Pedobacter sp. W3I1: one gene and its partners. The protein of the gene in region 1 interacts with the protein of each later gene in a pairwise test. Links are inferred from orthologs where the notes say so. Each region holds a gene or a part of one and is shown on either strand. Other genes may lie near its edges. The genes, in order: rlmB, tsaE and QF042_RS24245.

Region 1 (7,134 bases):
TATTTATCGTTACCAACGAAATTTATTCAGATTTAATTAAAGAACAATTACCGCAATTAACAGATAACCAGATTTTGGCCGAACCTTTAATGAGGAATACTGCCCCTTGTGTTGCTTACGGAAGCTTAAAAATTGCGGAGTTAAATCCGAATGCCACTATTGTGGTTGCACCTTCTGATCATACCATTGCCAATATTGATGGTTTTATCGAATCCATTCAACAATCCTTAGAGGCTGCATCTAAAAATGACTGTTTAATCACATTGGGTATTAAACCAAACCGCCCGGATACGGGTTATGGTTATATCCAGCACACAGATTATGTACTCAACACGGATACTGATCTGCATAAGGTTAAAACGTTTACAGAAAAGCCAAATTTAGAATTGGCAAAATCATTTTTGCAAAGCGGCGATTTCTTGTGGAATGCCGGGATATTTATCTGGTCGGCTAAAGCAATTTTAAACGCTTTCGAGAAACACCTGCCAGATATGTACGAAATATTTAATATTGGCAGGTCTGAATTGAATACTGAGGGAGAAAAAGCCTTTATCAATAATGCTTATTTCCAATGCACCAATATTTCAATTGATTTTGGAATTATGGAAAAAGCAGATAATGTTTATGTGCTTCCATCTGATTTTGGTTGGTCTGATTTAGGGACCTGGGCCTCTATTTATGAAATGGCTGATAAAGATTATGTAGGTAATGCTGTTATTCCTTCAGAGCAGGTATTGATGTTCGATTCATCGAACTGTATGGTAAATGTTCCGAAAGATAAATTGGTTGTCCTACAAGGGCTGCACGATTATATCGTGGTTGAAAACAATAATATGGCTCATGATCTGCCCAAGAAACGAAGAGCAAAGGGTTAAAGAGTTTGTAGCGGAAGTTAAATCCCGATTTGGCAACAAGTTTATTTAGAATGGATGAGGTAAGATGTAAAATGGATGATGTAGCATAGTTTTCATCATCCATCTTACATTTCCTACCTTACCTGTAATGGAAGATCCTGAAACATCCCTATAGCTACCGGGTTGCCCATGCAAATTGTAAAAATCAGTCGTCATTTCGACCGCAGTGGAGAAATCTTTGAACTATTCAAATAAACATAGTTCAAAGATTTCTCTCCCGAAAGTTCTGGGCTGCGCTCCAGTCGAAACATTTAACGCTATCGATAGCTTGGGAGATATATTCCTTGCACAAGCCTTTCACTATAAACCCGATAGCAGTGGATGCCGATTCTTTACCGAAAAATCGGCACTGAATCAGCATCGGCTGGAATGAATAGCGGGACTGCTAAACCCTATGGAATGCTGACATTCATTTCCAAAAACCTAAGCTAAAAACGTCAGTTATATATTGATTTTTATACAGTAAATTAACACTCAGGAGGACGAATCGAGGAATGATCTAGTTAAAATATTACATCCTCCATTTTACATCCCCTTTACATTAAACGGTTCTCTGCCTAACAGCTTCATATAAAATTACCCCGGCAGCTACCGAAACATTTAACGATTCGATTTTTCCAGCCATTGGTATTTTAGCTAAATGATCGGCTACCCTTAAAAGATCATTAGAAATCCCCTCATCTTCAGAGCCCATTACAATTGCTGTGGGCATGGTATAATCTGGGGCATAAATAAAATCACTGGTTTTTTCGGTACAAGCTACAATCTGAAGGCCACTTTCCTGTAGAAACAAGCAGGTTTTGTGCAGGTTGGCATGGCGGCAAATCGGAATGTTAAATAATGCACCAGCTGATGTTTTAATCGCATCAGCATTAATTTGCGCCGCATTTTTTAACGGAACAACTATAGCATGAACACCTACACAAGCGGCTGTACGTGCTATTGCACCCATATTGCGGACATCGGTCACGCTATCTAAAACCAAAATTAATGGAACTTCGCCCTTTTCGAAAACAGCTGGAATAATGTCTTCAATATTCTGATAGGTAATTGGAGAAATAACTGCAATTACGCCCTGATGATTTTTCTGCGACATGCGGTTCAGTTTCTCCACCGGAACCGAATTTAAAGGAATTAAAGTATCTTTTAGAAGGGCTTTTAACTCCAGAAAAAGCTCCCCGCCCAAACCGCGTTGCTGATAAATGGTTTCAATGTCTCTTCCTGCTTTAACGGCCTCTATTACGGCCCTGATACCGAATACAAACTCATTATTCTCTTTTGCTCGTTGCGGTCTTCTAAAATTATCCATGTTTTGAAATTGTTAGGCAAAAGTATTCAAATAAAATGTTTTAGCCCTAATCTATATCATTCTTATTAACATTAAATTGTTTAAAAATTTTTGCGATTATAAAATCCTAGAAAATTTAATCTGATTATGCTTCAATTTGTTAACAAACAGCTAGTAACTAATTCAAACAACCGCGTCAAAATTTAATTACTTTTGTGGAATGAGTATCGATAATGAACAAGGCGGAAAGAACAGTATGACTGCTAGAAAAAGCAGGTTAAGTAATACCATAAGTTCACAAGGGAAAATCCCTCCTCAGGCATTAGATCTTGAGGAAGCAGTTCTTGGGGCATTGATGCTCGAAAAAGATGCACTTTCTGCTGTAATTGATGTTTTAAAACCGGAGGTTTTTTATAACATTGCCCACCAGAAAATTTTTGAAGCGATTCATATTTTATTTCAAAAATCGCGACCGGTTGATATTTTAACCGTAACGGCTGAACTGCGAACATTAGGCACTTTAGAAATAGTTGGAGGTGCTTACTACATTACCAATTTAACCAATAGGGTTGCTTCGGCAGCGAATATTGAGTTTCATGCGCGTATTATTTCTCAGAAATATATTCAGCGTGAACTGATCAGAATCTCTACCGAAATTATTACAAATGCCTACGAAGATACGACTGATATTTTTGATCTTTTAGATCAGGCAGAAAAAGGACTTTTTGAAATCGCCCAGAATAACCTGCGTAGAGATACACAGAAAATGGACGATATTATTAAACAATCATTAGCCACACTTGAAGAGCTTCGTACTAAAACTGATGGTTTAACTGGTGTGCCAACAGGTTTTACAGGATTAGACAGGATAACCGGTGGTTGGCAAAAGCAGGATTTAGTCATTATTGCTGCACGTCCGGCGATGGGTAAAACGGCGTTCGTACTAACCTGTGCGAGAAATGCCACCGTCGATTTTGCAAAACCAACAGTAGTATTCTCATTAGAGATGTCGTCAGTTCAGTTAGTTAATCGTTTAATTTCTGGAGAAGCAGAAATTGAGCAGGAAAAAATCAGAAAAGGAAATTTACAGGAATGGGAATGGCAGCAGCTACACAGTAAAATTGGCCGTTTAACTGAAGCACCTCTATTAATTGATGATACACCTGCACTGAATATTTTCGAGTTCAGGGCAAAATGCCGAAGATTAAAATCACAATACGATATTCAATTGGTAATTGTCGATTACCTGCAGTTAATGCATGGTAAAGGCGAGGGAAAAGGCGGTGGTAACCGTGAGCAGGAAATTGGTAGCATTTCGAGGGCACTAAAATCTGTTGCAAAAGAACTTGATGTTCCAGTGCTGGCACTATCACAGTTAAGTCGTGCGGTAGAGAGCAGACCAGGTTTACAAGGAAAGCGGCCGATGTTATCCGATTTACGTGAATCGGGTTCAATTGAGCAGGATGCGGATATGGTATTGTTCTTGTATCGTCCTGAGTATTATGGTATTACTGAAGACGAGCAAGGGCGATCACAGGCTGGTATTGGCGAGGTTATTATTGCAAAACACCGTAACGGTGAAACCGGAATTGTACCACTTAAATTCATAGGTAAGTTTGTGAAGTTCGTGGATCTGGAAGATGATTTTAATGCACCACCAAATTCATTTGCTGCAGATCCATCCGCTGGCATGTACCCATCTCAGGATTTTGAAAAACAAAGCAATGTGATTATCCGTCCTTCAAAAATGGATGATTATAATGATGATGATCCACCGTTTTAGGAATAAGCAATCTAGCTGTTATTAGCAACAAAACTTATCTCATTTTTAGCATAAAGGTTTTTAGCTTTTTTGCCCTTCGACAAGCTACATTGACAGATTCCAGTACAAGGGTCGTCATCTCGACTGGAGTGCAACGGAATGGAGAGATCTTCGAAGCAAATTATTGAAATGAATTTAAAAGATTTCTCCACTATGGTCGAAATGACGATACTTTGAGACCGTTTATCTCCTTAAATTCACTGTTAATTATATTGTTTTTTATGCAATACTTATCCCTAAGTATGACAAAAAAGGATTTCAGCTGCAATAAAAGCTAAAAAATATGGTGACTGGCGCGAAAGACTAGCTTAACAGCAGGGAACCAACCAAATTAAACCCGATAGAACGAATGCTCCCGATTTAAGCACTGTATTTTTTGCTTTTTATTGTGTGCTTGCTTGTTTCACAGGTTTCATCGGAGCAGCAGTGAAAGCGGGACTGCACTAACCTACAGGGTTCTGCAATTGCTTTCCAAAATTTAACTATTTTTTATAAACTCGATTTGGAAATACTAAAATAAATACCCAATCAATATCCCCGCCAATACAATAACTGGCGGACTTACCCTGGTGAAATTAAGCAACAGAAAGGTAGCGATCATAATTCCTAAAAATACCCAGTTAAAGCCCATTGGTATTAAAAGGAGCACAAAAGCAGCAATAATAAAACCAACGCTAACGGCATTGATTCCGGAAAGGCTATGACGGATTCGAGAGATCTTTTTTAAATCATCCCAAAATGGTACAATAAATAAAACGAGGATTAGTCCCGGTAAGTTGATGCCGATCACCCCGATTAGTCCTCCTAAAATTTGGCCCCATAATCCGTATCCAAAATTCTTCATACTTAATGCGCCTAAATAGCTGGTAAAAGAAAATGTTGGGCCAGGTAGTGCTTGCTGTAATGCAAAACCAGATAAAAATCCTGATGAAGGCAAATAGTGCTTCATCTCTACAAATTCCGTAAACATTAAGGGAACAAGTACTTGCCCACCTCCAAAAACCAATATCCCGTTACGGTAAAAGTTTTCGAGTAAACGAATGGGTAGACTAAAAGGCGATGTCCTGTTGATGATCGCCCCTACTAAAGCAAACAGCAGTAATGCACCAATAAAATAAACCAGTTTCCGTGGGTTGATATTCGAAAAAAGTTTAACCCTTAATTCTGTCTCTTCTTTTGGTGTTTCTATGGCTGAAGAGATCATTCCGCCTATCAATATTGATAATGGAAACACATAGGCATTTCTTAAAACTAATGTAGCAATAACTGAGGCAATGGCCAGAAATATGGAAACCTGCGAGGATAATACTTTTTTACCAAGTTTCCATGCCCCGTAAGCTACAATACCGAGTGCAATTGGTTGGATATATTCTAAAATGTCATTAAACTTTTGTTTCTGATCGAGCAAAGCATAACTGATTGCCGCAAAGGTCATTACAGTTGCTGTAGGTAAAATCCAGATCAGGAAAGTAATAATGGCCAGTTTAAGTTTGCCAACTTTCCAGGCTATCCCAACCAGTGTTTGGGTAGATGCTGGTCCAGGGAGTACCTGCGCCAGTGCATTTAACTCTAAAAGTTCTTCTTCAGAGATAAATTTAGTGCTCTGAACAAAGTATTTAAGCAGCAGCGCCAGGTGTGCCTGTGCACCTCCAAATGAAGTAAATGTAAAAAAGATTACGTTTCTAATAAATAACCACTGTTTTTTTGCAGCTATAGGTTTTGTTTGCATTAGCTCAGAACTGAAAATTGATAACCGTTAACTGAACTAATCCTCGTCATAATCTAATCCAGCCGCCGTATTATATGCACCCTGTAATTCAGAAAAAGCATGCATGTCTCTTTTGTTGCGTGCTACCTGCATTCCCTTCTGATAAATGGCGATTGCCTTTTCTTTTTGATCGTCTTTTTCCAATAATTTACCCAAATGGTAATAGGTGCCAACATAATCGGGATGTTTATCCGTTAATTGAAGGTAAAAAGAATAAGCCTTTTCCTTATCATTTTGTGCGTTATACTCTGTGGCTAAGGCATATAGTATAAAAGGATCGTTGGGATCACTTTCTAAAAATTCTAATAACTTGATTAAACGGGTTGATGACATTTTATTTCCTTGCTTTTTTAATTAAATTTGCAGAAAGACCTTATATAATAAACATATAACATATGAAATTATCATGAGCTAAAAATTCAGCTTGATAAGTCATAGCAATAAAAACCACTATTAACATATGAAAATATTAGTTTGTATCAGTAATGTGCCAGACACAACGACAAAAATAACTTTTACTAATGATAATACCGAATTCAATACGGCGGGAGTGCAATATATTGTTAATCCGTATGATGAAATCGCTTTATCACGGGCAATTGAGTTAACCGAAGGTGGTAAAGGAACGGTAACGGTTATTAATGTAGGCGAAGCAGGTAACGACCCGACCATTAGAAAAGCGCTTGCAATTGGTGCAGATGATGCCGTTAGGGTGAATGCGGCACCGAGAGATGCTTATTTCGTGGCAAAACAGATTGCAGAATATGCAAAAGATAAAGATTTTAATCTAATTTTAACTGGTCGCGAGTCTATCGATTACAACGGTAACCAGGTTGCCGCTATGGTTGGCGAATTTTTAGATATCCCTTCAGTATCTATTATCAAAAAATTAGATGTTGATGGTGATACAGCAACAATTGAACGAGAAATTGAAGGTGGTAAAGAAGTGTTAACGGTTTCCGGTAAATTTGTAGCCAGTTGTGCTGAAGGCGTAGCAGAGCCAAAAATCCCGAATATGCGCGGTATCATGAGCGCCAGAACAAAACCATTGGTTGTGGTAGATGCTGTTGCTATTGAAGAAGTAACCAAAGTAACCAAATACGAAACCCCTGCTCCTCGTGGAACGGTAAAGTTAATTCCAGCCGATCAAACAGAACAGTTGATCAGCTTGTTACATAGCGAAGCCAAAGTAATTTAGTTGGCAGCTAGAAGTTTTCAGTCACCAAATAAAGAGATAATAAATAGAATTAATTTCATTATAAAATAAGGGTCCTCTTTAGGGGATATAGGGGTAAATATATGTCAGTATTAGTATATGTAGAACAAGCTGAGGGAAAATTTA
Region 2 (7,142 bases), 3.0 Mb from region 1 along the record:
AATGGCAACAGTATTCCCGGGTATTCCTGCTTTTAGAAGTATCTATCCGGTTCCTCAAATGGAAATTGATAATGTGAACAATAAAACGGGATGGCAAAATAATGGCTATTAGACTAACTAAAATATAAATATCAACCAAAGAGGCTGTATCATAATATCGAATTGTCATCCTGAGCCTGTCGAAGGACCTGTTTAAATGCTCCAAAAAGCGTTTCGACAAGCTCAACGTGACAAGTTCGAATGGAATCACAACTTATGATACAGTCCCTTTTGCTTGTGGAAAACACCCAATTTCCCTGAACCAATATTTTTTTGAATATTTATAACTCAAATCAAAAACCAATGAAAAAAGTCCTGTTACTTATAGCCGTATTATTTTTATTTCAATCTGTAAAAGCACAAACCACTAATGTCTGGATTGTTAGGCACGCAGAGAAAGACAAATCGAACCCACAGGATACCAATCCTGATCTTTCGGATGAAGGAAGGGTTCGTGCAGGAGATTTAGCAACCTACCTTAAAAAGGTAAAATTTGATGCTGCTTTTGCCACACCGACAAAAAGAGCACACCAAACATTAGATTCATTGGTGATTCCGAAGGTGATTGATTATAAAGACATTAAATCGCTGGTAGACAGCATTAAAACCAATTATGTTGGCAAAACCGTTATTGTAGCGGGCCATTCTAACACCGTACTCGAGATTATTGAAGCCCTTGGTGGCAAAAAACCTAAAGAGGAATTAACGGATGATGATTATGATTATATTTTTGAACTGGCTGTAAAGGAAGATAAGGCCAGGGTAAAAATGGAACAATACGGAAAGCCACATCATTTGTAGTTTGTGATGTCAGGTGTTACCACCTGACAATTGGAGAGCTAAAATTTAATAAATTTAGTGTAAGATGGTAACATCTTACACCACGGAAAAGGATAGATTTCTCCATTCCACTGCGTTCCAGTCGAAATGACGAAACTAATTGGTATGCTCCCAGCCCAATGAACCAATGACTATTGAACAAATGAACTAGTGGTTAATAAACCTCTAAAGCTTCTCGAAAGGAATATCCATCAAATCGTATTTTTTCCAGCCAGAAAAGTCGTAGTGCCACCATTCGTTATCCAGCACATTCATCTGGTACTTACCCATTATAGCGATCAGAAAATCGCGGTTCTTCTTAACCTCTGGCGATACCTTTTCGTATTTTGCCGCAGCGGCAGCCAAAAAACTATCGTAAGGGGTTGGCATAGGTATTTCTTTACCTGTTTTCAGATTAATCAAGGTTAAATCTACGGCACAACCTCTATTATGTTTAGACCCCTTTGCCGGGTTAGCTACAAAATTTTTATCGCTGGCCTTTTTATAAAACTCAACAGTAACAACATAAGGCCGATACCCATCGAATATTTTTAAGCCGTAGCCTTTTTTATTTAATTCCTTTTGGATTTTTTTTAATGATTCTACCACTGGTTTTCTGGCGAATGCCCTCGCCTGCTTATACATTACCTGCTGCATAAAGTTATTCTTAGTGGCGTAGCGGATATCTAATTTGATATTGGGAATAGCTTTTTTGATTTCGACCAACTCGTTGTTTGGATTCGTTTTTATAGAAGCGAGGTATTGATTATAGGAACTTACAATCACCAGTTTTTTTGCCGCCAAAGGTTTGTTTTGAGCAAAACCCGAAACAGAGATGATGAGAAAAAATATCAATAAATTGAATTTCATAAACGTCTATATTTAGATTGCTTCGTCCGTTCCTCCTCGCAATGACGGAGTATGGTTCTATTGATTCGAAACCACCAACAATTCAAGGTCTTTAAACGGCAGGTTAAACATATCGGCCAGATCTTTATTGGTACAATTACCTTGATAAATATAAAGCGCTTCGCGGATACCAGGCGTATTCCACACCATATTCATTAAGCCCCCAAATTCACCAATATCCAATAAAATTGGGGCAAAAATGTTCGTCAAAGCGTAAGAGGCCGTTCTTGGCACGCGAGAAGCAATATTTGGCACACAATAGTGAATTACATCGTATTTTCTAAACACCGGATTGGTGTGATTTGTCACCTCAGAAGTTTCAAAACAGCCCCCCTGATCAATGCTTACATCAATTACCACCGAGTGTGGTTTCATTCGGGCAACCGTTTCTTCCATTACGATGCACGGACTACGTCCGTGGGTAGCCCTGATGGCACCTATTACTACATCGCAGGTTACAATAGCCTTATTCAAAACAATAGGTTGCATTACCGAAGTAAATACCCTGCTGCCCAAATTATTCTGCAGACGGCGTAAACGGTAAATGGAACTATCGAAAACTTTTACCTCCGCCCCTAATGCCAAAGCTGTTCTGGCGGCATATTCGCCAACCGTTCCGGCGCCCAAAATAACAATTTCTGTTGGAGGAACGCCAGTAAAGCCCCCTAACATTAATCCCTTACCTCCTGTTACATTACTCAAATATTCTGCAGCAATTAAAATAGAGGTCGATCCTACTATTTCGCTCATGGCGCGTACTACGCTGAGGACATTACCTTCGTCGCGAAGATTCTCAAAACATAATGCATTAATTTTTTTATGCATCAATGCTTTTAGATAATCCTGCTTTAGCGTTCCGGTTTGTAAAGAAGAAATAAGCGTTTGCCCCTTGTGCATCATCTCAATCTCTTCCAGCATGGGGGGCGCAATTTTCACCAGGATATCAGCATCAAAAACTTCTTTTTTGTTATAGGTAATCTTAGCACCCTGCTCTGCATATTCGGTATCAGAAAAATTAGCGGCGATGCCTGCCCCACTTTCTAAAACAACCCGGTGCCCGTTGTTTACCAACAAGGCAACAGATAAAGGGGTTAGCGCAATTCTATTTTCCTGGAAAGAAATTTCCTTGGGTATTCCTATGTATAGACTGTTCTTTTTATTTCTGGTTTCTAACTTTGCCTCTTGCGTTTGTAGTAAACCCTGACGAGCTATATCGGCCATTCCTTCGCGTAATCCTGTAGCCATGTTGAATTAAAATTTTGGTAGTTTTAGGTTGTTCAAGATAAGGAAAATCTGTTAATTTATTGATAACTAATTGTTATACCTTCGAAAACCTGAATAATCGGCGGTTTTCATCCAGCACATTTATCTCCACTTTAATAAATTTTTCGGGTAATAATTCTTCCACTCGCTCCGGCCATTCGATTAAACAAACGCCACCACCATAAAAATATTCTTCATAGCCCAAATCATAGGCTTCGTTAATATCTTTTATTCTATAAAAATCGAAATGGAACACCGGACCCTTAGGACTTTCATATTCATTAACGATAGAATAAGTTGGGCTCGAAACCACATCATCAACACCTAAATGTTTACAGAAATTTTTGATGAAGGTTGTTTTTCCAGCCCCCATATCGCCCTCAAAAATGAAGACTTTTTGGTTCCCGGCAAAATCTGAAAGCTGTTGTGCAACAGCGGGTAAATCTGCTAAACTATTTACTTCGATATCCATTTTTAAAAAATAAAGGCAAAAGTAATACATAATTGCATTGCTTTTGCCTTTTATATATCGTCATTTCGACCGTACTGCTCCAAAGGAGCTCCTTTGGAGGAGAAATCTTTAATTAATCAGTGTAGTGACAGATCCTGAAACAAGTTCAGGAGGACGGCCCTCTTGAAAAAAGACAGGCCTCAAATCTAGTATCTCAATTCTATTTCATTACCTCGGCGAATACGTCACTACGGGAATAATCATTTCCTCCAGTGAAATACCCCCATGCTGGAAGGTTTCATTATAGTAATTCACAAACTGATTGTAATTATTCGGATAAACAAAATAACTATCCTCTCGTGCAAAAATATAACTGCTGCTGATATTGATCTTGGGTAATAAGGCATCATGAGGGTTTTTAATTAAAAACACTTCTTTCGCATTAAAATTAAGGTTTCTACCCTGTTTGTATCTTAAATTGGTATTTGTGCTTCTATCGCCGATTACTTTAACCGGTTTTTTAACGCGGATAGTCCCATGGTCGGTGGTGATAATCACCTTTACCTTTTTCTGAGAGATTTTTTTCAATAAATCCCAAAGCGGCGAATGTTCAAACCAGGATAGGGTTAACGAACGGTAAGCCGCATCATCATTAGCCAACTCACGAATCATCTGCATATCGGTACGGGCATGGCTCAACATATCAACAAAGTTAAATACAATGGCGTTAAAATCATTCTGCAACAAATTGTTCGTTTGATCAACCAAATCTTTTCCCTGCTCAAAAGTGAGGATTTTATTATAACTGAATTTACAATCTTTTCTTAAACTGCGTTTAATGTTATCGGCCAAAAAAGCCTCTTCGTGCATGTTTTTTCCACCTTCATCATCATCATTTTGCCAAAGCTGAGGAAAACGTTTCTCCATATCCAAAGGCATCATTCCGGAGAAAATTGCATTACGGGCATACTGTGTTGCCGTTGGCAAAATACTGGTATACATATCCTCTTCATCAATTCTGAAATATTCTGATATTAAAGGATTGATAATTTTCCACTGATCGTAACGCAAATTATCAATCAGGATAAAAAATACAGGTGTAGTATCATTAATATGAGGAAAAGCTTTTTTCTTTAACAGCTCATTCGAAAGCAAAGGAGCTTTATCTTTATTCTTAATCCAGTCGAGATAATTCTCTTCAATGAATTTTGTAAATTGTGTATTGGCCTCCTGTTTTTGCATGGTTAAAATCTCATGCATCTGTGGGTCATCCAGTTTCTCTAATTCAAGCTCCCAGAAAACGATTTTTTTATATACATCAACCCACTCTTCGTAATTCAGCCTATCGCCTAAAGTCATGCCCAAACGGCGGAAATCCTGTTGGTAAGCCATAGAAGTTTTTTCGCTTACCAGGCGTTTATTATCGATTAGCTTTTTAATGGTTAGTAAAACCTGTTTCGGGTTTACGGGTTTGATCAGATAATCATCAATTTTGCTACCTATCGCATCTTCCATTAAGTTCTCTTCTTCACTTTTCGTAATCAGCACAACAGGAACATCGGGATTTAAATTTTTAATGGCCCCTAAGGTTTCGATACCACTCATTCCCGGCATATTTTCATCCAAAAAAACCAGATCAAAGTGAGCTTTCCCAAATGCCTCTAACGCGTCGTTTCCATTGGTAAATGTGGTTACATGATAACCTTTATCATTTAACAATAATATATGTGGTTTTAATAAGTCGATTTCATCATCGGCCCATAATATTTTAGTTTCTTGCATGTTTTTGTAAAAATAGGTAAGTATTGCCTTTTTAATTTGGCAGGTAAATCAAACTATAAATAAAAATAGCAATTTTTGTACCGTATCTATCTATTTAACTATTTTTAACGATTGAACAAGAAGAAAATAATAAATGATCCGGTTTACGGTTTCATCAGTATTCCGTCCGAATTAGTTTACGATGTAATTTCACATCCGTATTTCCAACGGTTGCGTTACATCAAACAGCTCGGAATGACACATTTGGTTTATCCGGGCGCTTTACACACCCGTTTTCACCATGCCTTAGGTGCCATGCATTTAATGAGTTTGGCCATCAACCTTTTAAAAAGCAAAGGACATGCAATTACCGATGGCGAAGAAGAAGCCGCCATTTTGGCCATTTTACTGCACGATATCGGCCATGGGCCTTTTTCACACGCCTTAGAGCATTCTTTGGTTACCGGAATTAAACATGAAGATATTTCAGCAAAGCTGATGCAGGACCTGAATGCACATTTTAATGGGCGCTTAACTCATGCCATTGAGATTTTTAATGGCACCTATCCTAAAAAGTTCCTTCATCAATTGATTTCCGGTCAGTTGGATTTAGATCGAATGGATTATTTAAACCGTGATAGTTTTTTTACGGGCGTTAGCGAAGGCGTAATCAGTTTCGACCGGATTATTAAGATGTTTAACGTGTACGAGGATAACCTGGTGATCGAAGAGAAAGGCATTTATTCGATCGAGAAATTTTTAATTGCCCGCAGGCTGATGTACTGGCAGGTTTATCTGCACAAAACGGTTATATCGGGCGAGATGATGTTGGTAAAGTTATTAGAGCGTGCAAAAGAATTATCAGCCGCTGGAGCCGATTTATTCGCTTCACCATCATTAAATTATTTCTTAAAAAACGATATTAACGAGGCTAATTTCTTTGCGCAGCACGAAAATCTCGAACATTTTACCAACCTTGATGATCAGGATATTTATGCCGCAGTTAAGGTTTGGACCAAATACCCAGATAAAATTTTGTCTACGCTGTGTAAAATGCTTACCTCCAGAAATCTCTATAAAGTAGAAATGGGTAACGAAATGGCTAATCACGACCGTGTAAACTTTTTGCAGGATGCAGCCGTTAATTTATTAGAAATCAAGTCTGAAGAAGCAAGGTATTTTGTTTTTACCGATTCAATTCAAAACCGTGCATATAACGCAGGGGTTGGAAATATCAAGATTCTGATGAAAAATAACGATATTGTTGATATTGCGAAGGCTTCAGATTTGTCCAACCTGGAGTCGCTACAAAAAACTGTAGAAAAATATATCCTCTGTTACCCCAGAGGGATTTAAGGTTATTTAACAAAATATTTAACTTTTAGTGCCGTTTTAAGTCTTATTATTGTGTAAATATACACCCTTTAACCCGAGCAGGTTTTTTTGTTCATATCAATTTAACATATACCTTTGTACGATGCAATTTACTGCCACGCAGATAAGTCAGTTTCTAAACGGTTCCATTGATGGTAACCCTGATGTAGCCGTTACCGAACTTTCTAAAATAGAAGATGGTAAGGAAGGCTCTTTGTCTTTCCTTTCGAACCCTAAGTACGAAAATTTCTTGTATTCAACTCAGGCTTCTGTTGTTATCGTTTCAAAGGATTTTGCGCCTACCCAACCCTATACCAGCACCTTAATAAGGGTTGAAAATCCTTATAGTGCCTTTACCATTTTGTTGGATAAATATAACGAGGCGGTAAACGCACAGGCTGCACAATCTGGAATTGATAAGCTGGCTTTTGTACACCCAACAGCAAAAATTGGCAAAAATGTATTTATTGATGCTTTTGCCTATGTTGCCGAAAACGTAGAAATTGCTGAGGGATGCAAAATAAAT
Region 3 (7,165 bases), 2.7 Mb from region 1 along the record:
GCCAAAGTAAGAACTTTGCGTTACGCCTTAGTTGCTTGTATAGCTTTATTGGTGGTAAGTACGGCAGCATTGTTTATTACGTATAACAAGCTAAATGCCGCACACGACCAAATTGCAAGTTTAAACCTGGATAAACAAAAATTTGCTGGCCTGGTAAGCAAGTTAGAATTTGAAAACCAGGGCTTGGATAATATGGCTGCAATGGCCGACAGTAAAGAATGGGCAACCATCAGAATGGCTGGTCAGGCTTTTAGCCCTGGCTCGAAAATGAAAGTTTACTGGAACAAGAAAGATAAAAGTGTACTGATTAACTATGTAGCTATGGATTTACCCAAAACCGATGCAGAACATCAATACCAGCTATGGGCTTTGGTAAACGGCAAACCGGTAAGTTTAGGCGTATTCGGAAAAACGGATTCAACTAACAACGAAGCGTTATTAAAAATGCAAGCCATTCAGGAAGCACAGGCTTTCGCCGTAACTATAGAGCCTATGGGCGGAAGTGTTAACCCAACAATGGAAAAACTAACCGTAATGGGTGGTGTTTAAGTAGAAATTATTAGTTAAAATATTAAATCCCGGCATTTATTAATGTTGGGATTTTTTGTTTTTATAACATTAATTTTCGTTGATGTTTATTATAAGAAAACGAACAGTTCCGACTCCGTAGGTGCTGCAGTCTCGTTATACACTCCAATCTTTTTATTGCAAATTCAATACATCAGGCAATACGTTTAGTCTAATCTATTTTAAGCAATAAAAAGGATTTCCGTTACTACCGGGTTTAGGAACAATGGGGCTGTGGGTTTTGACCTTTCGCCTGCCCTTTGTAAGCAATGGTTTTGCGCCCTGCAGCCCTAAATAGGATGAATGGCCGCGCCACCTAAACCTGGCAGCAGCGAACACCGAACGTAGAGAGGTAAAGCGAATGGCAGGACTACCTAACCCCAAATGCTCCTGCAATTGCTTTCCAAAAAAAAGGACTAATTATCTAGATTATTTATGCGTAATGTGAAAACGAACATTCCAGTCTCTGTAGGTACTATAGTCCCGTTATACACTCCAATCTTTTTATTGCAATTTCTGCCTACAGGCGAAAAGCATAGATAAACTTCCTTCCAGGCAATAAAAAGGATTTCCGCTACTACCGGGTTTAGGAATAGAGGGGGCAGGTGATTATTCTGCACCCTGCAACCCTCAATAGTAAAACAAGCAGTGCCCCCTAAACCTGACAGTAGCGGGCACCGAACGCAGAGAGGTAAAGCGGATGGCAGGACTATCGTTGCCTAAATGCTTCTGCAATTGCTTTCCAAAAAAAGCGTATACATATACATTTAATTTGTAAATCTTATCCACTGGAGTGAACGAAATGGAGAAACCTTATCGATTAAAATCTCTCCACTGCGGTCGAGATGACGATTCTACCAAATCAAGATTTAGCTGCGTACTTCACCTCTTCGTAAGGCTGTACCAATACCCAACCCTCTCCGAAAAACTCCAATTGGAAAGATTCGCCGCTTCCTCTTCCGATAAAAGAACCGAAAGTTAAATTGGTTTTAATGTTTGGCGTTAAGTTTTCAGACCAGGCCACTGTAGCATTAGGATCGGTATATACAGCCTGGTTGCCTGTAACCCTCAATAAGATTGGCTCACCATGCGTGGTAATGGCAATATAGCCACTGCCCGATAATTTAACCTGAAATAAACCACCACTCATCATCCCTGCAATGCTTTTTAGCATTTTTATTTCGTTTTTGATATTCTCTTCTAAAGCCAATACATCATTTCCGTTTACAAAAACTGCTTCGTTTTGTAGTTTGATAATCTTTACTTTCTTACCTTCATCGGCTAAATATAGTTTACCTGTTCCGGTTGCGTGCATCAATGAGGTACCTTCGCCTGATATGGCTTTCTTTAATAAACCGCCCAAACCTTTACTCAACAGCCCTTCTCTTTTAAAATCTATATTTCCGATGTAAGCAACCATCGAACCTACTTTTGCCAGGATTTTTTGATTTTTTAAATTTACCTCCAGCATAGCCGGTTTCTCTAATTCGAAAAAATCGTTTTCATTTGGATTTTCTGCCGATTCCTGAATTAATTCATTCAGTGTATACTCTTTTTGTGCCATAATAATTTTTTTCCGTTTTAAGCTATCTGTTATTTTAATATTCCTTTAAACTATAAATTATTAACTAGAAGCATAGTAGATTAATGCGGTTTTTTTTCCACAATTGTGGTTAACGACATCATAAACAAACTATTTGGATACAAGTACTTTAATTTCTTTTGACACCCTGGCTGCAACCTGCGAGGCAGTAACCACAAAGTGTTCATGTGCTAAATGATCGCCTGCTTTTCCATGGATGTAGCAAGCCAAAATAGCGGCATCTGTTGCGGTATATTTCTGTGCTACAAAGCCTGCAATAATGCCAGTTAAGATATCGCCCATTCCGCCCTGCGCCATCGCCGGATTGCCTGTAGGATTGATGAGCACCTTGCCTGTAGGCAGGCAGATAAAGGTATATTGGTTTTTTAGCACAATAACGATCTTCTGCTTCCTGGCCTGTCCTTTAGCTGTTTGCAGCCTGTCCCACCAGTTATCATGTTCGCCAAATAACCGATCGAACTCTTTCATGTGTGGGGTGATAATGGTATTTGCGGCAAGTTTATTGATTAGATCGGGTCTTTCGCCTAAGATATTTAAAGCATCTGCATCGATGATCATTGCCAGGTTGGCCATAATCAAGCTTTCCAGCAGTTTTTCATTTTCAGCTTCGGTACCTAAGCCCGGACCAATAGCAATTGCCTGATATTTCTTTGGGTTTTCTATCCTTGTATATTCATCCCTTGGCAGGGCCATTACTTCTGGCAGGGCGGTATTTAAAGCTGTTAATCCATGCTGTGGGATACAGGCTGTAGTTAATCCTGCCCCTGTATTTAAACAGGCCATTGAAGAAAGCAAAGCCGCGCCCATGGTATTGGTATTTCCCGCAATAATCAGTGCATGGCCGTAAGTTCCTTTATGACTGAACAATTTTCGGGGCTGAAGGATCTTTTCAATATCACCTTCCTCCACCAAATAGAAATCAGCCTCTTGTTTTTGGATAAAAGCCTCATCCAGATCAATATCAACCACCTCATATTTTTCAGTCGCCATGGCCGACTCTGGGAAGAAAAAATTAATCTTCGGCCGTTGAAAACAAATTGTTTTATAGGCTTTTATACCATTGTAATCTTTAGGCAGCTTACCTTCAGCAAAAAAACCAGTAGGTACATCAACCGCATACACTTTTTTATTCAGCTTGTTAATGGCCTGTACCAGCGCCTCAAATTCTCCGCTTAAAGGTTTATTTAAACCAGAGCCTAAAATGGCGTCGATAATTAAATCAGCTTTCAGATTCTTTACATCAGAAGCCTGAGTAATGATTGTTTTTTTACAACGTGTTTCCTCAATCCGCTGCAGGTTGATGGCAAAATCGTCGCTCTGTTTTTTACCGAAGTCAATAATATAGACTTTTATATTCCCGTATCCGTTGGCAATCAGCAAATGAGCTATGGCCAGTCCGTCACCCCCATTATTCCCCTTTCCACAGCATATAGCAATACTTTTATTCGTATCGAACTCATCTCTTAAAAAAGTTTGAACAAAAGCCCTTGCAGCTTTTTCCATCAGATCGATAGAGGCAATGGGTTTATTGGCAATGGTAAACTGATCGGCACTGCGCATTTGGGCAGAAGTAAGCAATGTTCGCATATAACTAAGATAAGGTTATACAGCTATAATACAAAAGATCTGATTTTGTTTGGTTCTGCACTTCCCAGTAAGCTAGTTTTTTAAAATAACTTAAAATACTATCTTTTAATTTTTATACCTTTTGCCAATCTTTAGCGTTGTCTATTGAATTAAATTAAATCTCAAAACAATGAATCAAAAACCATCGAATGCATTCGTGGCAGCTGCCTGGCTTGCATTAGGTATCGGAATGATCGGCTTTATTGTAGGCCTGTGGCGTTCTGATATGCTTCTCAATGAAAAAGGATATTATTTTACCGTATTGATGTTTGGCCTTTTCGCCGTAATCTCTTTACAAAAAGCTGTTCGCGATAAATTGGAAGGAATTCCGGTTACTGAAATTTATTACGGCATCAGTTGGTTCTCTACGCTGTTAACCATTACCTTATTGGTGATTGGTTTGTGGAATGCTACTTTGCTGCCCAGCGAAAAAGGGTTTTATGCCTTTGCCTTTTTACTCTCGCTGTTTGGCGCCATTACAGTGCAGAAAAACACGAGAGACAGCCAGATAGCGAATAAAAACCGCGATTCGGAATAAGCATCAAAGCCAGTAAGATTAATTACTGGCTTTTTTACGTTAACTAAATACCGGATTTATCAACTTTGCATCAAAGTTCAGAAGTTCTTTTTTAGTAAGGAAATGTCGTTCGGATATTACTCCTCCGAAAAAATTCATCGCAAAAAATAAGTCCTTAAGCTCTTCATCAAAATAAAGATCTGCTCCAAAATACTTGTAATCATGTTTTAAGTACTCCGCTAGGGCTGTTTTTGCCTCTTCGGTTATTAAATTGGCGTACTCATCATCGTTAACGATTGCAATCAAACAATCCTTAAATTTTTTCTCTTCTTTTTTAACCACCACCATCTTTCTTTTGATCATTTCTTTGGATGCTGATGTATGCATAAATCTTGTTGCATTGGCCAGATCTAAATAAGCATTCTCTTGAACAGTAAACTCTTCAGCTACCTGCTTATATTTGATTGAAAGCGATTTAAATGTTGCTTCAGTTTGATTTTCTTTTGCCAAAAACCTGAAATATTCAAAAACCTTTACGTCGAGTAGGGCCAATTGCTCATTTTTTTTACTTATTTCATCCTTCAAATAATCGATCATTGCCCTACAATCAGCCAGCGAATACTTTTTGCCGTCGTAATTAAACGTTTTAACATTGATCACCTGCGAATCTATATTATCTATCGTAGTCAGATCAGCTTCCAATGCCTTCAGCTCATACATTACGCTTAAGTTGGTATCATCAAAAAACTCTTCAACGCTCAATTCAGATGGAATTGTTGGCAGATCAAATACATCTATGTTAAATTGATGATAGGGATTTCTATAATCGAAATAACCATTAAAAATATCTGGATAAGAATTTTGATCATTTTCTTTCAAAAAATCCGCTTCAAAGTCACTAAATTGCTGTACCAATGGTTGCTCTCGGTAAACCGCATGCTGAAATATCTGTGCCGTAAATTTTTCAGCTATTTTTTCCTGATCAACAAGTAGCGAGTTCGCCATCTCATGGTATGGTTTTGCAACAGGAATTCCGAGATCATTTAATCTTTTAATACGCTCATCGGTTTCGGGATGTGAACCATATTGATTGGAAAAGGATATTTTTGATTTGTTAAAGCGGTTGTAATAGCCAATGCTTACCTGCGGAAGTCCATTTTCGAAAGGCAGTTTATTCCTTTTAGCCAAAAAATTCATTACTAAAATCTGTTGCGGAAAAATATTTGCCGAAATAACACACTCATCGATTTTTCTTTCGTAGTAGTTACAGATAATATCCACTGAACGGTTTGCGAGCTGCATGCGCAATAACGAATCAACAAGCGGTTTAGAACCTACGGTTACTGCGGCAACTGCATCGGCATGAAATTCCATTTCGTGTGAAAGTTTGCTATAACTCTCACTTAAAACCTGATAAACACGCACTAGGATCTGCTGCATCAAACCGATTATCTTATCAGAAATTAACACAAAAATACCAATATAAGAACTTGCGCTCGCTATGCCCCGTGTTACTTTATCATAACTTTCATTATCATAAAGCATATCGTAAATAATTTTATTAAACTGGTATACATAAATACCAACCTTCATGCTCCTTTGCGAAAAGTGGCCAAACTCATGGGCCAATATTGCACGCAGTTCATCAGCAGTGGTAGTATTGATCAGCCCAAATCCGATCATCAGGTTTTTGCGCACAGGAAAAAACATGCTCCAAAAGTTCGAATCGTAAAAAACGGCAGCATTAACCTCATTCGATAGGTATACTTTTTTCGGAAAATCTGTTTGTACGCTTAAAACAATTTCATCAATCATTTTAAAGATTTCAGGCTGATCGGCCCTGGTAATTTCCAATAAATGAGACCTGTCCAGCTTATTGCTCTTAAACATAAACTTGACCAGAAAAAATAGGATCATAAAACCAAAACCTATCAAACCGATGCCCAAAATAAAAGTAATGGAAGAGCTGATGTATTCCATCAGCTTTATCCCCAAATAACAGGAAACTGCGGTTAGCGCCAATGTAAATATTATTAATACTATATAGGTAGCAACGAATAAGGTAATGGCTTGTACAGACTTGGCTGCCATCTTCTTGAAATTTTCGGAGGGCTGGAGAGCGTTTTTGTGCATAAAAATATTGTTTGGTCATGCAAGATAACAAAACCTCTAAATGCCTAAAAGGTATTTTAAAAAATTAACAATAAAATTCTTGTGGCAATTGCCACCGTTTATCTAAATGATTCGAAAAATAATTACTACTTTAAACATCAGATACCGAGGCTAATAGTTTATCATTTTCGAGCAAATAATATAAACCTATTTCAATCTTGTAAATCCTGCCAATGGAACAAAAAGATAGCTTAAAAAAAACACTTACCCCTTTTATGCTATGGGGGCTTGGCGTAGGATATGTGATTTCGGGAATGTATTTTGGCTGGAACCTTGGCCTCGAAAAAGGTGGCACCTTGGGCATGGCTATCGCCACAGTGGCCATCATGATCATGTATGTGACCTTTAGTTTCAGTTATGCCGAACTGGCCTGCGCTATACCAAAAGCCGGTGGTGTTTTCGATTATGCGAATGCGGCGCTCGGCAAAAACATCGGTTTTATTGCCGGTATTGCCCAAATGGTCGAATTTATCTTTGCACCACCTGCTATTGCATTTGCCATTGGTGCTTATTTTAATGCTTTCTTTCCTCAGGTACCCATTCTTACCAGTGCAATTGCAGTGTACTTTATCTTTACAGCGCTAAATGTATATGGTGTAAAAGCCGCGGCTTCATTCGAAGTAATTATTACCGTTTTAGCTGTTGGCGAACTGCTGTTATTCTCCGGAATTACGTTACCT

Evidence for each region.
Region 2: the proteins of rlmB (region 1) and tsaE interact in binary tests that used the Escherichia coli proteins (3 or more experiments, as listed by UniProt). The link is inferred for Pedobacter sp. W3I1 from one-to-one orthologs.
Region 3: the proteins of rlmB (region 1) and QF042_RS24245 interact in binary tests that used the Escherichia coli proteins (3 or more experiments, as listed by UniProt). The link is inferred for Pedobacter sp. W3I1 from one-to-one orthologs.

The regions. Positions count from the first base shown.
Region 1 is NZ_JAUSXN010000001.1:3,251,167-3,258,300, forward strand. The notes cover bases 340-3,172. They hold rlmB (23S rRNA (guanosine(2251)-2'-O)-methyltransferase RlmB), read right to left. Parts: upstream 2,224-3,172; coding sequence 1,456-2,223; downstream 340-1,455. Other genes in these bases: dnaB (replicative DNA helicase), read left to right, coding at 2,423-3,172. Also shown: more of dnaB, read left to right, coding at 3,173-3,985; chrA (chromate efflux transporter), read right to left, coding at 4,536-5,753; QF042_RS13625 (tetratricopeptide repeat protein), read right to left, coding at 5,790-6,125; QF042_RS13630 (electron transfer flavoprotein subunit beta/FixA family protein), read left to right, coding at 6,253-6,990; QF042_RS13635 (electron transfer flavoprotein subunit alpha/FixB family protein), read left to right, coding at 7,092-7,134. UniProt on the Escherichia coli protein: Specifically methylates the ribose of guanosine 2251 in 23S rRNA.
Region 2 is NZ_JAUSXN010000001.1:259,478-266,619, forward strand. The notes cover bases 1,795-4,635. They hold tsaE (tRNA (adenosine(37)-N6)-threonylcarbamoyltransferase complex ATPase subunit type 1 TsaE), read right to left. Parts: upstream 3,503-4,635; coding sequence 3,086-3,502; downstream 1,795-3,085. Other genes in these bases: QF042_RS01110 (alanine dehydrogenase), read right to left, coding at 1,795-3,012; QF042_RS01120 (PglZ domain-containing protein), read right to left, coding at 3,710-4,635. In the rest of the region: QF042_RS01095 (RagB/SusD family nutrient uptake outer membrane protein), read left to right, coding at 1-112; QF042_RS01100 (phosphoglycerate mutase family protein), read left to right, coding at 343-840; QF042_RS01105 (M15 family metallopeptidase), read right to left, coding at 1,045-1,728; more of QF042_RS01110, read right to left, coding at 1,786-1,794; more of QF042_RS01120, read right to left, coding at 4,636-5,263; QF042_RS01125 (HD domain-containing protein), read left to right, coding at 5,375-6,598; lpxD (UDP-3-O-(3-hydroxymyristoyl)glucosamine N-acyltransferase), read left to right, coding at 6,720-7,142. UniProt on the Escherichia coli protein: Required for the formation of a threonylcarbamoyl group on adenosine at position 37 (t(6)A37) in tRNAs that read codons beginning with adenine.
Region 3 is NZ_JAUSXN010000001.1:5,923,761-5,930,925, forward strand. What follows is about bases 1,510-4,373. They hold QF042_RS24245 (NAD(P)H-hydrate dehydratase), read right to left. Parts: upstream 3,758-4,373; coding sequence 2,261-3,757; downstream 1,510-2,260. Other genes in these bases: QF042_RS24240 (AIM24 family protein), read right to left, coding at 1,510-2,131; yiaA (inner membrane protein YiaA), read left to right, coding at 3,927-4,334. Also shown: QF042_RS24235 (anti-sigma factor), read left to right, coding at 1-549; more of QF042_RS24240, read right to left, coding at 1,430-1,509; QF042_RS24255 (M48 family metallopeptidase), read right to left, coding at 4,374-6,404; eat (ethanolamine permease), read left to right, coding at 6,659-7,165. UniProt on the Escherichia coli protein: Bifunctional enzyme that catalyzes the epimerization of the S- and R-forms of NAD(P)HX and the dehydration of the S-form of NAD(P)HX at the expense of ADP, which is converted to AMP.